Regions from separate parts of the Sphingobium sp. 22B genome, predicted to be linked through region 4. Evidence: predicted binding sites of a transcription regulator. Region 4 holds the regulator's gene; each other region holds the start of a gene.

What was found. Region 4 encodes LexA, which represses DNA repair genes until DNA is damaged. Its sites were predicted from a motif close to GTTCCNCNCTTGTTCT; they were not measured.
Positions count from the first base shown of each region.
Region 1: A0J57_RS10380 (ImuA family protein) is a predicted target of LexA. The motif match lies at 1,229-1,244, and genes of this name have one in related genera.
Region 2: A0J57_RS22615 (ImuA family protein) is a predicted target of LexA. The motif match lies at 2,192-2,207, and genes of this name have one in related genera.
Region 3: uvrA (excinuclease ABC subunit UvrA) is a predicted target of LexA. The motif match lies at 1,464-1,479, and genes of this name have one in related genera.

Region 1 is NZ_LTAB01000009.1:9,333-12,721, reverse strand. It holds gene A0J57_RS10385 (DUF6504 family protein) at 1-514, opposite strand, end outside; gene A0J57_RS10380 (ImuA family protein) at 432-1,208, opposite strand; gene A0J57_RS10375 (DUF1810 domain-containing protein) at 1,309-1,731, opposite strand; gene A0J57_RS10370 (SOS response-associated peptidase) at 1,731-2,348, opposite strand; gene A0J57_RS10365 (MbcA/ParS/Xre antitoxin family protein) at 2,566-2,916, shown strand; gene A0J57_RS10360 (RES family NAD+ phosphorylase) at 2,925-3,389, shown strand, end outside.
Region 2 is NZ_LTAB01000038.1:25,013-28,401, forward strand. It holds gene A0J57_RS22605 (cbb3-type cytochrome c oxidase subunit I) at 1-1,109, opposite strand, end outside; gene A0J57_RS22610 (cytochrome c oxidase subunit II) at 1,109-1,990, opposite strand; gene A0J57_RS22615 (ImuA family protein) at 2,214-3,059, shown strand; gene A0J57_RS22620 (DNA polymerase Y family protein) at 2,956-3,389, shown strand, end outside.
Region 3 is NZ_LTAB01000047.1:10,131-13,519, reverse strand. It holds gene uvrA (excinuclease ABC subunit UvrA) at 1-1,414, opposite strand, end outside; gene A0J57_RS23815 (septal ring lytic transglycosylase RlpA family protein) at 1,578-2,150, shown strand; gene A0J57_RS23810 (UrcA family protein) at 2,677-3,012, shown strand; gene A0J57_RS23805 (LytTR family DNA-binding domain-containing protein) at 3,185-3,389, opposite strand, start outside.
Region 4 is NZ_LTAB01000049.1:11,113-14,501, reverse strand. It holds gene glp (gephyrin-like molybdotransferase Glp) at 1-817, shown strand, start outside; gene A0J57_RS26735 (hypothetical protein) at 902-1,060, opposite strand; gene lexA (transcriptional repressor LexA) at 1,214-1,900, shown strand; gene A0J57_RS23995 (ComEC/Rec2 family competence protein) at 1,891-3,389, opposite strand, start outside.

The DNA of each region.
Region 1 (3,389 bases), on a different contig from region 4:
GCACATCGAGGTCGGTCACCAGTGCGCGAGCGTGAGCGGCCGCCATGCCGGGACGCAGGCCAAGCTCAAGTGCCACCGGGCAGGCGGCGGTCACCACATCGCGCTGCCCTGTCCGCGCGATCAAAATTGTCGGCTGCCCCCATAGGGTCGTCCATGTGACAGCGGGAACAGACCGGGAGCTGGTGCCGCCTTCATCAGCTGGCATGGCTTTGAAAGGATGCTCTGCCGACTCGCTGCGGCGGCCCATCTCGCGCATGGTCGGGCGCTGGTGCGCGGGCCTGGCGTCGATCTCGCTCTGGCTTGGGCGCTGGGCACCATCCCGCGCCCAACGCGCGCCGGGCCGCCAGCCACCACCGCGGGGCACCGAACAGGCTCCTGGATTGTCGTCGATCGGTCCTGCAAAGCGCGGAGCGAGCGACGGGCCAGCGGGCTCAGGCCGCTTGGCTGGCCGCTCCAGCCGCCGCAGACGCTCTATGGGAAGCTGCGGCAGGTAGAGCGAGGCGACCCTGATCATCGCACGCGTCCAGTTCGAGGGAGAAGGGATTGCCGTTGCGCTGACGGACCAGCTCGACCGACCAGCGGGCGCGTCCGACCCCGGGATGGGGAAGACGCGCCGAGGGCACGCAGCCGATGCGCCAGCGGGTCATCGCAGAGGAGAGGCCGCTTAATGGGCAGCGATCGCGGACACGATGGCGGCGGTAGAGCAGAACCGGGGTCTTGCCGTCAGAGGCGGCAAGCTGCAGCCGACGGGTCGCGGTCTGATCAGCGGACTTTACTTCGGCAATGACACAGGCGAGCGAACCATCGCGCAGGGCATCCTCGCTCATGGCGAGGACGGCGCTGTCGCTCGTGCCCTGCGCATAGAGAACCCGCTCCGGTCTTAACCCTACCTGCTCTAGCCCCGGCGCATAGAGGTCGAACTTTGTGAGCGCCCAAAATACGGTAAATCCAGGCTGCGCTGCAAAGCGGGCGGCAATGCCGGCCGCGAACAGCGTCGCGGCAGCGTCATCGCTGAGGCTCGCAGACGCGGCGGCAATCTCGTGTAATGCGCTGCCGTCCAACCCACGATCGGCTAGGCGCTGGTCAATCGCGTCGATGCCGAAGGGCAGGGCAGGCCCCCGCGCGGCGCGCGCCTGCGTGAGTTCCGCCAGTAGGGCGGCAAGAGGAGTGGCGCGAGGCCGGTCAGATGTGGAAGCGGGGCAGACCATGGGAACATATCGACTCAGATGTTCCCTTTATGTTCCGTTGGGCAGGGGGATTCGTCAAGCGGGATGAATCGCAATTTTTCCCTACCCGTTTCCGAATGGATCAGTCTGCAAGCATTTGCAGGGTTGCCGGGTCGCGCTCTCCGCCGAACCAGCGGTCCAATGCGCCCGCGAACAACGGACATGGCTCCGCCGCCTCGAACAGGGTTAGCGATGAGCGCAGCTTCATGGCGTCCACGCTACCGAACATGGCGACAGGATCACAGGTGCCCAGCTGCTGTAGCGCTTCAACACATTCGCGATAGCGCGGGCCAAGCAGGTCGTGATCAAGATAGGCGCGGGCTTCGTCGATCGACGCGATGCCATAATAATGGGCGGTCGGACTTTGTCCGAGGCCCCGCAGCTGCGGGAAGACGAACCACATCCAATGGGAGCGCTTTGCTCCGCTCTGGATCTCGGCCAATGCGGTGGCATAGCTATTTTCCTGCGCCTCAACGAAGCGGGCGAGGGTGGCATCGGTGGTCATCAGAGCAGTGCTCCCTGCGCTGGCGGCGAGCCGTAGACTTGGGTGACGGGCAAGGTACCTTGTGGCAGCCAGCGCAGCACTTGCCCAGCGGGCACGGTCGGATCGAGCCAGTCGACCCATTGATCGCGGGTGAGGGGGATGATCTGCCTATGATGGTAGGGAGCCACGTCCGGTCCTGCGTCCATGGTGAGCATGGTGAAGGCTTCGCCCAGCGGGCTCTCACGCCATATGCCTGCGATGCAGAACCAGCGGTGATCGTCCATTGTGAAGAGCCATTTGTCCAGCCGCTTCTGCTTGGGATCCGCGGGATCTGTAAATTCGTAGAAGCCGTCGGCCAGAATCAGGCAGCGGTGAGAGGTGAACTCGCGTCCCTCGGAGCGGAAATTATAGACGGGTTTGCCCTTCGTGCCTGGCCAACTCCAGCGCCGATTGACCAGCTCCCCTGTGCTCCGCTCGCCCTCCACCGATCGAACGATCGGCGCCATGTCGGTCATCTTGATGTCCTCACGCGCGGGCACGTTGGGCCTGCCCTCGGGCATCTTGATCTTGATTTTGAGATCCTCGAAATCCTCGGCGATCGAGGCGATGTCGACCTCCAGCCTATAATCGTTGCACATCTCTCCTCCTTCTTGGCGGCGCTTGCTCCCGGTCATGCGGCAAACCGGGTTGATTGGAGGTTTGGCGCACGCTGGGCGTGAACGCGGGACAAGTCCGACCGGTTCGCCTCGAAAATATGGCTTCGTCCTTGTGCAGTCGATGTCAAAGCCCACCGCAGCTTGTATGCCGCATATTCTGACGCTATATTACGTCAAAATGGTGGTGTCAGGAAATGTTATGGGCCTGCTGGACTATGCCGATCACGGACTTTTTGTTCCGAGTAAGATCGCGGCGGCATTTCGCACGACTAGCGAGGAGGTGGCTCGTTCCGCCGGCCTAGGCCGCGACGCTGTACAGCGCAAAGAGCGCTTGCGTTCCGATAAGACCCAGCGCCGCCTTCGAGAAATGATCGAGGTGATCACCAAAACGAGCGCGCGCTTTGGATCCCCTCTCATCGCCTATGCCTGGTACAGGTCGGAGCCACTCCCGGGATTCTCCGGCCAGACAGCCATGCAGCTCGTGCAGGATGGCAGGGCGAGCGAGGTGCTGGAATATATCGACGCTGTCGACGCAGGCGTTTACGCCTAACTGCGTCCATGGGTTACCAGGGCAAACTCTATCGGGCGCTGAACCCAATCTATGCGCGCGAGCCACTTTCAGGCCGGGGTGCTGCGTTATATGGCGGCCGTTTCAATCCCAAAGGAACTGCCAGTCTCTACCTCGCAACTTCATTGCCGACGGCAATTAGAGAGGCAAACCAGGTCGGAGATCTCCAACCGACGACGATCGTCTCCTACGATGCCGATATCGCGAATGTCTTCGACGGTCGTGATGCTGCTGAACTCGGAAAATACGGGATGACCCCAACCAGCTTAGGCGAGCCGGCCTGGCGCGATCAGATGAAGAAGGCAGGGAAAGCGCATACCCAGATTTTCGCTGAAAGCCTCATCTCCGAAGGCTTCAACGGCTTGCTCGTTCGCAGCTTTGCCCGCGGCGCGAGCGATGAGGATATCAATCTCGTTCTCTGGAAGTGGAGTGATAGATACCCGTTTAAACTTACG
Region 2 (3,389 bases), on a different contig from region 4:
GCGAACAGCATCGGCACCCGCAAATGGATGTCGCCGCGCCACAGGGTCAGCAGCCAGTTATAGACCTTGATCGCCGTCGGAATGGCGATGATCAAAGTCGACGTGGCGAAGAAGAACCCGAAATAGGGATTCATGCCGCTCACATACATATGATGCGCCCATACCAGGAAGCTCAGCGCCCCGATGATCACGATCGCCCACACCATCATGCGATAACCGAAGATATTCCGCCGCGCATGGACGCTGATCAGGTCCGACACGATGCCGAAGGCGGGCAGGGCGACGATATAGACTTCGGGATGGCCGAAGAACCAGAAGAGATGCTGGAAGAGGAGGGGGCTGCCGCCCTGCGTCGGGGTGATCGCACCCATCGACTGCATGGTGGGCATGAAAAAGCTGGTGCCCGCCAGATGATCGAACAGCATCATGATCGCCGCGACGAACAAGGCCGGGAAGGCCAGCAGGCCCATCACCGAAGCGGTGAAGATGCCCCACACCGACAGCGGCATCCGCATCAGCGTCATCCCCCTGGTTCGCGCCTGCAACACCGTGGTCACATAATTCAACCCGCCCATGGTGAAGGCCGCGACGAAGATGGCGAGGCTGACCAGCATGGTCACGATGCCCCATTGATGTCCCGGCGTCCCCTCGCTGATGGCTTGCGGCGGATAGAGCGTCCAGCCCGCCCCGGTCGGCCCGCCCGGCACGAAGAAACCCGCCACCAGCACAATCACCGACAGCAGATAGAACCAGAAGCTCAGCATGTTGACGAAGGGAAACACCATGTCCCGCGCCCCGATCATCAGCGGGATCAGATAATTGCCGAACCCGCCTAGCAGCAGCGCCGTCAGCAGATAGACCACCATGATCATGCCGTGCATCGACACGAATTGAAGATAATTGTCCGGCTGGATCGCCGGAAAAGCCCCCGGAAACCCAAGCTGCAACCGCATCAGCGCCGACAGCACCAGCGCCACCAGCCCGATCCCGATGGCGGTGCAGCTATATTGGATGGCGATGACCTTGTGATCCTGGCTCCAGACATATTTGGTGACCCAGCTATGCGGATGATGCAGCGGGCGCAGGTCGTCGGCCAGGGTGGTAGCCATCAGCGAATGCTCCAGGAGGCAGGGACGATACAGGCATTGGCCTTGATCAGCAGGATCGACATGGCGGCCGGCGGCGCCTCCGCCAGAATCTGTCCGAAGCTGCTCTGCTGCGCCTGCCATTGCGCGAAGGCCTGGGGCGTCTCCACCACCACCTTGCCGCGCATCGCATGGTGGCCGGTGCCGCACAGTTCGGCGCAGAGGATGTCGAACGTGCCCGTCTTGGTCGGGGTCAGCCAGAAATAGGTGACGATGCCGGGTACAAGGTCCATCTTGGCCCGGAATTCCGGCACATAGAAGTCGTGCAGCACGTCCTTGGAGCGCAGCACGATCTTCACCGGCTTGCCGACCGGCAGATGAAGGTCGCTGCTTTCCACCAATATGTCATCCCGGCCGAACGGGTCGAGCGGATCGAGGCCCAGCCCATTGTCGGGGGTGATATATTTGACCCCCGCCGCGCCCAGTACGCCATCCGGACCGGGATAGCGGAAGGACCATTGCCATTGCTGGCCGACCGCCTCGATGACGGTGGCTTCTTTCGGCACCGAGACATATTTGCCCCAGGCCGCGAGCCCCGGCGCCAGCATGCCGGCGATGCCGATGGCGGTCCAGAATGTCAGCCGCCTTTCCAGCGAAGGGTTTTCCGGCTCATAATGGGCGCGATGGCCGGGGCGATGGCCGGGGCGATGGCGATATTTGACCAGCGCCCAGGCAAGGAACAGGTTCAGCCCCACAAAGGCCGCCCCGCATATCCAGAGCGTCACGTCGAGCGCGGAATCGATCGATCCCCAATTGGAGGCGATGGGCGTGCGCCACCATGGACTGAACAGGTGAAAGGCGACCGAACCGACCACGAGCATGGCGATGGCTACCGCAACCGGCACAAGCCCTCTCCCACATTGGCAGGCGCTCGCAGCCTTTCAGTCCGGCATTTCGAGTCGCCTCGGTAACACCCGCCGCGACAACTTACAGAAAAAGCGCTGACGGGGGAAGCGTTTGGGAAATTGCGGGGTGCGAGCGACGCCAGCGCCTTTTCCGGCTCGGGCCTTCACGGTCGATTGACAGCGCCTGCCATTGCGGCGAAAAGAACAAACGGGGAACGAATATATGGCTGAGTCGGTGAAGACCCTCGCCGCCCTCAGGCGGCATATCGCATCGCTGGAGGGCGTTCCAGCCTCCCAGCCCCATGCGCGGGTGGAAACCGGCTATGCGCCGCTCGACCTGGCGCTGGACGGCGGTCTGGCGCGGGGTCGGGTGCATGAATTCTTCGCCGCGACAGAGGAAGGGGGTGCGGGGGCTGGGCTGGCCCTGATTCTCGCGCGGCTGGCGGCGGGGGAGGCGCCCCTGCTCTGGCTGCGCACGATGGCGGCGGGCCGGGCGGCGGGCATGCCCTATGGTCCCGGACTGGCCGCATTGGGCATCGATCCCGCCCGGTTGCTGATCGGCGCGATGGCCGATGACGCCATGCTGCTGCGAGCGGCGGTCGACGCGCTGCGATGCCCCGCTTTGGGCGCACTGGTGGTGGAATTGCGCGGGCCGGCGCCCTTGCTCGACCTGACAGCCAGCCGGCGGCTGGCGCTGGCGGCGGAGTCGTCCGGCGTCACCGCTTTCCTGCTGCGGGTGGGCGGCGATCCGGTGCCTAGCGCGGGGGATACGCGCTGGCGCGTTGCGGCGGCGCCCTCTCTGCCCTTGCCGGGAAACGGGCCGGGCAGAAGCGCCTTCGACCTTGGCCTGTTGCGACGGCGGGCGGGACGGGACGGGCTCGGCTGGCGGCTGGTCTGGGACAATGGCCGGGGCATGTTTGAAGGAAGTGGAGGTGGGCGCGATGAACGCCATGGCCTTGGACAGGATGGCAGCGGACGGGAGGGCGGAGGACGCGATGGGCAAGCGCCGCTATCTGGCGCTGTGGTTTCCGTTCCTGCCGATCGACCGGCTTCGGATCGCGCGGCCTGATCTCTGGGCGCAGGGCGAAGGTCCCGCAGCCGTCGTCGAACAGGTGCGCGGCGCGATGCGGCTGGCGACGCTCGACGCCGACGCTCTCGCGCTGGGCCTGACGCCGGGCATGACGCTGGCCGATGCGCGTGCGCGGGAACCGGACCTGCGCGTGTTCGATGCCGATCCCCATGGCGATCAGGACTGGCTGGAGCGGCTCTGCGACGGTTGTTCCCGCTACACGCCGGTTGCGGCGCTGGATTCACCCTTCGGTCTGATGCTCGACATTACCGGCTGTGCGCATCTCTGGGGCGGGGAGGGGATGCTGGCGCGCGAGGCGGCCGAACGGCT
Region 3 (3,389 bases), on a different contig from region 4:
GGCGGCTGGGGAGGGTGGAGAAGAAACCGAGCGCGTCCACCACCGAGCGGCGGGTGGACATGGAGATGTCTTCCCCCGCGATCTTCACCGCCAGCGCCTCCGGCTTGAGGCGGGCGCCGTGGCAGGTCTCGCACGGCATGGCGGTCTGGTATTTGCTGAGTTCCTCCCGCATCCAGGCGGATTCGGTCTGGAGGAGGCGGCGGTTGAGGTTGCCGATGACGCCTTCGAAGGGCTTTTTCACCTCATAGCTTTTCTTGCCGTCGACGAAGCGCAGGGTGACGGGCCGGCCGGCGGTGCCATGGAGGATGATCAGCTTCACCTCCCCCGGCAGGTCGGCCCAGGGGGTGTCGAGGGAGAAGCCGAACTCCTTCGCGAGGGAGCCGAGGACCTGCATATAATAGGGGCTGGGCGGGTTGGACTTGGCCCAGGGGACGACGGCGCCCTTCTTGAGGCTGAGGGCTTCGTTGGGGACGACGAGTTCGGGGTCGAACTCCTGCCGTTCGCCCAGGCCGTCGCAGGCGGGGCAGGCGCCCTGCGGGGCGTTGAAGGAGAAGAGGCGCGGTTCGATCTCCGCTATGGTGAAGCCGCTGACGGGGCAGGCGAACTTCTCGCTGAAGACGATGCGGTTGGCGGGAATGCCAGCGCCCTTGAGGTTGCCGGTGGATTCCGCTTCGACCTCGCGGCCGGGGACGGCGCCGTCCGCGAGGTCGACATAGGCGAGGCCGTCGGCGAGTTTCAGGGCCTGCTCGAAGCTGTCGGCGAGGCGGGTGGCCATGTCGTCGCTGACGGCGAGGCGGTCGACCACCACTTCGATGTCATGCTTGTATTTCTTGTCGAGGGCGGGGGCGTCCTCGATGGCGTAGAGTTCGCCGTCGATGCGGACGCGGGTGAAGCCGGCCTTCTGCCACTCCGCCAGTTCCTTGCGATATTCGCCCTTGCGGCCGCGGACCACGGGGGCGAGGAGGTAGAAGCGCGTTCCTTCGGGCAGCTGCATCACGCGGTCGACCATCTGGCTGACCGTCTGGGCGCTGATGGGGAGGCCCGTGGCGGGCGAATAGGGGATGCCGACGCGCGCCCAGAGGAGGCGCATATAGTCGTAGATCTCCGTCACGGTGGCGACCGTGGAGCGCGGGTTGCGGCTGGTCGTCTTCTGCTCGATGGAGATGGCGGGGGAGAGGCCGTCAATATGTTCGACGTCCGGCTTCTGCATCATCTCCAGGAACTGGCGCGCATAGGCGGAGAGGGATTCGACATAGCGGCGCTGACCCTCGGCATAGATGGTGTCGAACGCGAGGGAGGACTTGCCCGAGCCGGAAAGGCCGGTGATGACGATCAGACTGTCGCGCGGAAGGTCGACGTCGACGCCCTTGAGATTATGCTCGCGTGCGCCGCGGACGCTTATGGTGGTCAGCATTCGGCAGACCTCTGCTGAGAAATTTGCGTGAGACTCATGGGGGCGTGTTGTTCCAGATTTGTTCTTGGGAGGCAAGGGCCGGTCGGGCGCAAGATAGGGACTGTGCGGCGAAAGGAAAAGGCGGCGGCTTTGCCCCCGCGCTGCGCTGGGTTAAAGGGCGGGGATGAGCGGGACTTTTGTTCGGATGCGGTTCGGCGCGCTGGGCGTCGCGATGGCGCTGGCGGCCTGTGGCGGGGGGGTGCGCTATCGGCCCGTGAGCGACGTGCCGGTGCGGGTGGGAAAGCCCTATAGCGTCAGGGGCGTGACCTATGTGCCTGCCGCCGATCCGGGCTATGATTATCTGGGCTATGCGAGCTGGTATGGCGGGGAGAGCGGGAACCGGACGGCCAATGGCGAGCGCTTTCGGCCGAAGGCGGTGACGGCGGCGCACGCGACGCTGCCCCTGCCGAGCTATGTCGAGGTGACGGCGCTGGAGACGGGGCGGACGATCCTGGTGCGGATCAACGATCGCGGGCCCTTTGCCGGGCGGGGGCGGATCATCGACCTGTCGCGCGGGGCGGCGGAGCAGCTGGGGATCAGGGCGACGGGCCATGCGCCGGTCAGGGTGCGCGTCGTGGAGCCGCCGGAGAAGGACCGCAGCAAGCTGCGCGAGGGGAAGGAGGCGCCGGAGCGGCCGGTCGTCGATGCGCGGACGCTCGCCAATTTGCGGGCGCAGCTTGCCGCGCAGGGGCGGTGATGTCGTTCGTGGAAGAATGTCGTCCGTTCGTCCACGGCTGATGTTGCCGGGCGTGATGGATGGGCGGATCATCGAATGGGGAAAACGGTCGTTGCGCACCCGCGCTATGATGCGGTTCGACATGGCGACGATCTGGCTATGGATCGACTGGCCCCGGGCCGTATCGCCGCAAGATGATTGAAAGAGATCCCGGAGAGCCCGACAGCTTCCTGGATGCACCCCCGGCCTTTCCCTTGCGCCGGGGGTGTTTTTATGTGCGCGAATTGTTGAACGATTGTAATTTTACGCTACGGAACGTTTGTTTTTCTGTCGTAAAATTGTCGTTCGTCCCCGTGAGACTGTATTTGGTCGACAGGAGCGCCGTTGGCCGACAGGGACAGGCGCCGGTCGAAAGCGAAAAGCGATGCATTTGCAATGCGCCTAAACAAAATGGGCGAAGACAGAGACGATGATCTGTTGAGGCCTTCTCTTCTCTTCGCTTGAGGTCTGCTGCGAGCGGACAAGAGACAGTTGAGGAGACATTGCCATGATCGCCGCGAAAATCATCGCTGCAGCCGCTTTAATGAGTGTGGCCACAATGGCCTCGGCCGCCGAATTCGAATCCAACGGAAAGACGGTCGAAGTCAATTATCGCGATTTGGACCTGTCCAGCGCGAAAGGGCAGAATGCCCTGAAGTGGCGCATCTGGCGGGCGGCGTGGAATACCTGCAAGCATGGCGTGCGGTCGAGCGACATCAAGGAATGCCAGACGGTTGCTGCCGCCCATGTGCGTAGCTCGGTGGAACTGGCTATCGCCAAAGCAGGCAGCGGCGCACGTTTTGCTGATATGGATAAGGAAAAGCCGGTTGGCGCCGGGAACTGAGTTTATCGGTTTTCTCGATCAAGGTCAGGAAGGCCCGGTGGATGCCGGGCCTTTTTGTTTTCCTGAGCATTTTTTGTGGGCGCGGAGCGTTGCAGCTGCCCTTGGCGTCCTGTGGGCGCTGCCTCCATCGTCTTTGGGGGTTTCCCTTCCCATCTGCGATGGATTGAAGGGGTCAGCGGCCTGCCATGGCGCGGGCGTTGGTGAGATAGGTGCGGCCGATGCGGATTTCCGTGCCGTCCGCGAGGCAGGCTGACCAGACGCCGCTGCCGTCGTGGCGCAGCCGGGAGATATGGTCGCGGCGCACGATGTGGGAGCGGTGCAGGCGGACGAACTGCTGCGGGTCCAGCCGGTTTTCCAGCGAACTGATCGTCTGGTGC
Region 4 (3,389 bases):
GGCGCTGACGAAGGGCCGCCATGTGCGTCCGGCCGGTTCCGACTTCCGCAAGGACGGCCTTTTGCTGAAGGCCGGCAGCGCATTGGGGGCGGCGCAGATCGCGCTCGCCGTGCTGGGCGGGCATGGGACGCTGCCCGTATCGCGGCGGGCCCGGGTCGCCCTGCTCTCGACAGGCAACGAACTCGTGCCCCCCGGTGCGCCGACGCAGCCCGGCCAGCTTCCCTCCTCCAACGCTCCCATGCTGGCCGCCCTGCTCGCCGGCCTTTCCTGCGATGTCATCGATATGGGGATCGTGCCGGACGATCTCCCCGGCATGATCCAGGCCTTTGCCCACGCCAGCCAGGCGGACATCATCGTTTCGACCGGCGGCGCATCGGTGGGCGATCACGACATCGTCCGCCCGGCTTTCGTCCAGGCCGGGGGCTCGCTCGATTTCTGGAAAATCCGCATGCGTCCGGGCAAGCCGTTGATGGCGGGGACATTGGGTTCCGCCGTCTTCCTGGGCCTGCCGGGCAATCCGGTATCAGCCTTCGTGACGGCGACGCTGTTCCTGTTGCCGCTGGTCCGCAACATGATGGGCGCGGCATCGCCCCTGCCCCGCACCGCGCCGGCGACGCTCGCCGCGCCGCTGCCCGCCACGGGGGAACGCGACGATTACCTTCGCGCCTTCCGCACGGAAGCGGGCATCGTTTCCGTGACATCGCAGGACAGCGCCGCCACCGCGGCCATGGCGATGGCCGACTGCCTCATCCTGCGACCTGCCGGCTCTGCTCCGGCCGCCGCCGGCGATCCCGTCACGGTTCTTCCCCTCGCATAAGGAAAGGGGCCGCCGCGCGACCCCTTCCAATGCAGTCCTGACGGATGGCGGCGATGTCAGCCATGCTGGACCGCCGCCGTTCCTTCAGCGCTGCTGCTTGCCGGGCGACTTGTCCTGACGGCGTTCATCGCCCATCTGGCCCTGCCGGTCTTCCTGCTGCTGCTGGCGTCCACCCTGGCTGGAGCGGTCGCCGCCCTGCTGGTCGCGACGTTGACCGCCGCCCTGGTTGTTCTGGTTGGCCATCTTTCTCTCCTATTCACCTTCTTCGTGGAAGGCAGGCGTTAAACGGCCTGCGGCCTTCCGCGTTCCAGCAAAAGCGCCCAACGGTTAGGCGCTTGACTTGCCCCGTTCCGTTTCCTATGCGTTCTCCATCCGTTCCAAGGAGGGCAAGGCGAGATGTTGACACCCAAGCAACAGGAATTGCTGAGCTTCATTCAGACCCGGCTGGAGGAGGGAGGCGTATCCCCCTCTTTCGAGGAGATGAAGGAAGCGCTGGACCTGCGGTCCAAATCCGGCATCCACCGCCTGATCAATGCGTTGGAGGAACGCGGCTTCATCCGCCGCCTGCCCAATCGCGCCCGCGCACTGGAAGTGCTCAAACTGCCCGATGCCATGCATCGCGCTCCCAAGGTCGTCGTGCCTGCCAAGCCGCCGCTGACGCCCGGTCCAGCGGCCAGCAGGCCCCCGGTCGCCGCCAACGACATATTGGAGATTCCGCTGCACGGCCGGATCGCGGCGGGCGTGCCGATCGAGGCGCTGGAGGGGCAGAACATGCTTTCCGTTCCCGCCGCGCTGCTGGGCACCGGGGATCATTATGCGCTGGAAGTGGCGGGGGATTCAATGGTCGAAGCGGGCATTCTGGACGGCGATTTCGCGCTTATCCAGCGCACCGACGTCGCGCGCGAGGGGCAGATCGTGGTCGCCCTGATCGACGAAAATGAAGCGACGCTGAAATATTTCCGGCGTGAGGGCCCGAAGGTCAGGCTCGATCCCGCCAACAGCGCCTATGAACCGCAAATCTACGACCCTCGGCAGGTTCGCATCCAGGGCAAGCTGGCAGGGTTGCTGCGCCGCTATAACTGATGCTTCCTGTATTCGCGCGGCCGGCTGGAAGGCCGCGCGACCCAGGGGTGCTCGTCATGCCACGCCTTCGCGCTGCGCATGGTGCCATGGTCCAGATCGATGGTCAGGCCACCCGTCCTGGCGAGGAAGCGTCGATCCACCTTCAGCCAGCGTGGGCGACAGGCGCCCGGCAGGCGGCGGTCGCTGACGACGATGTCTGAATAGGCGCAATCCCGCGCCAGTATCGCATTATCGATCCTCACGCTGCTTCGCGTCAGCAACAGGTTCCAGTTCCGGCCCCCTCCCTTCAGGCGAACGGCGCATAGATCGGGAGAACAGCGAGCCTGGGGCAGCGTCGTCAATGCCTGCAAGATACCATCATAACCCGCGCTTTCCGCCATGACGTCGCGCGCATAGCCGCCGGCGCGAGCCCGCAGCATCGCCATGCCGCCATCGGCAGTGCGCACCGCGACATGCCGGCCGTCCCCGCTTATCAATATGTCGGGCATCGGGCTGGTCAGCACCATCATGACGCCGGTGGTCACGGGCATCAGACCCGCCCAGCGCCACCGGCTTCGCCATAGCAGGCACCACAGCATGCCCAGCAGCATCAGGCCGAACACCACGCCCGACTGGGCGGGCGCCAGAACCACCGCCCAAGGGCTGGACGCCACGCCATGGGCAATCAGCAACAGCAGGTCGATCGATCGCGCGGCAAGCCACCAGAAGGGCGCACCCCACCCGCCTAGGTCCAGCAGCAAGGCCGTCGCCTCCAGCGGCATGACCACCAGGGTCGTAAGCGGTATGGCCACCAGATTGGCGATCGACCCCAACATGCCCGCCTTGTGGAAATGGAACAGCGCGATCGGCGCCAGCACCAGCTCCACGACCAGGCCGGTCGCCAGCATGCCCGCAAGATTGCGTCCGATCCGGCGCCCCACCCCTTCGTCACGCGGCGCGAGAAAGGCGCGGAAGGCGGGATGCTCGCCCAGCGACACCAGGGCTATCACGGCCGCGAAGCTCATCTGGAAGCTCGGCCCCACCAGTACTTCTGGCCAGAGGATCAGCACCACCAGCGCCCCCGCCGCCACGAGCCTGAGCGTGATTGCGTCCCGTCCCATCGCCAGTCCGCCCAGCACAAGCAGGGCAGCGACGCAGGATCGCACGGTCGGCACCTCTGCGCCGGTCAGAAGCGTATAGCCGATGCCCGCCAGAGCGCCGCCGCCCGCGGCCAGCAGCATCAGCGGCCAGTCGAGAGCCGCCCGGCGGCTGAGCGCCATCAGCCGCATCAGCAGGAAGATCACCGCAGCGATCAGGGCCGTGACATGCAGACCGCTGATCGACAGCAGATGCGCAAGGCCGCTCCGCCGCATCGCCTCCGCATCTGCCTGCGCGATCGCGCCCTGATCGCCGGTGGCCAGGGCAGCGGCGATGCCGGCGCCCTGTCCCGGAACGCGCTCCAGGATATGCTCGAACAGACGCGCCCTCAACCGGGGGCCGGCCGTGGCCG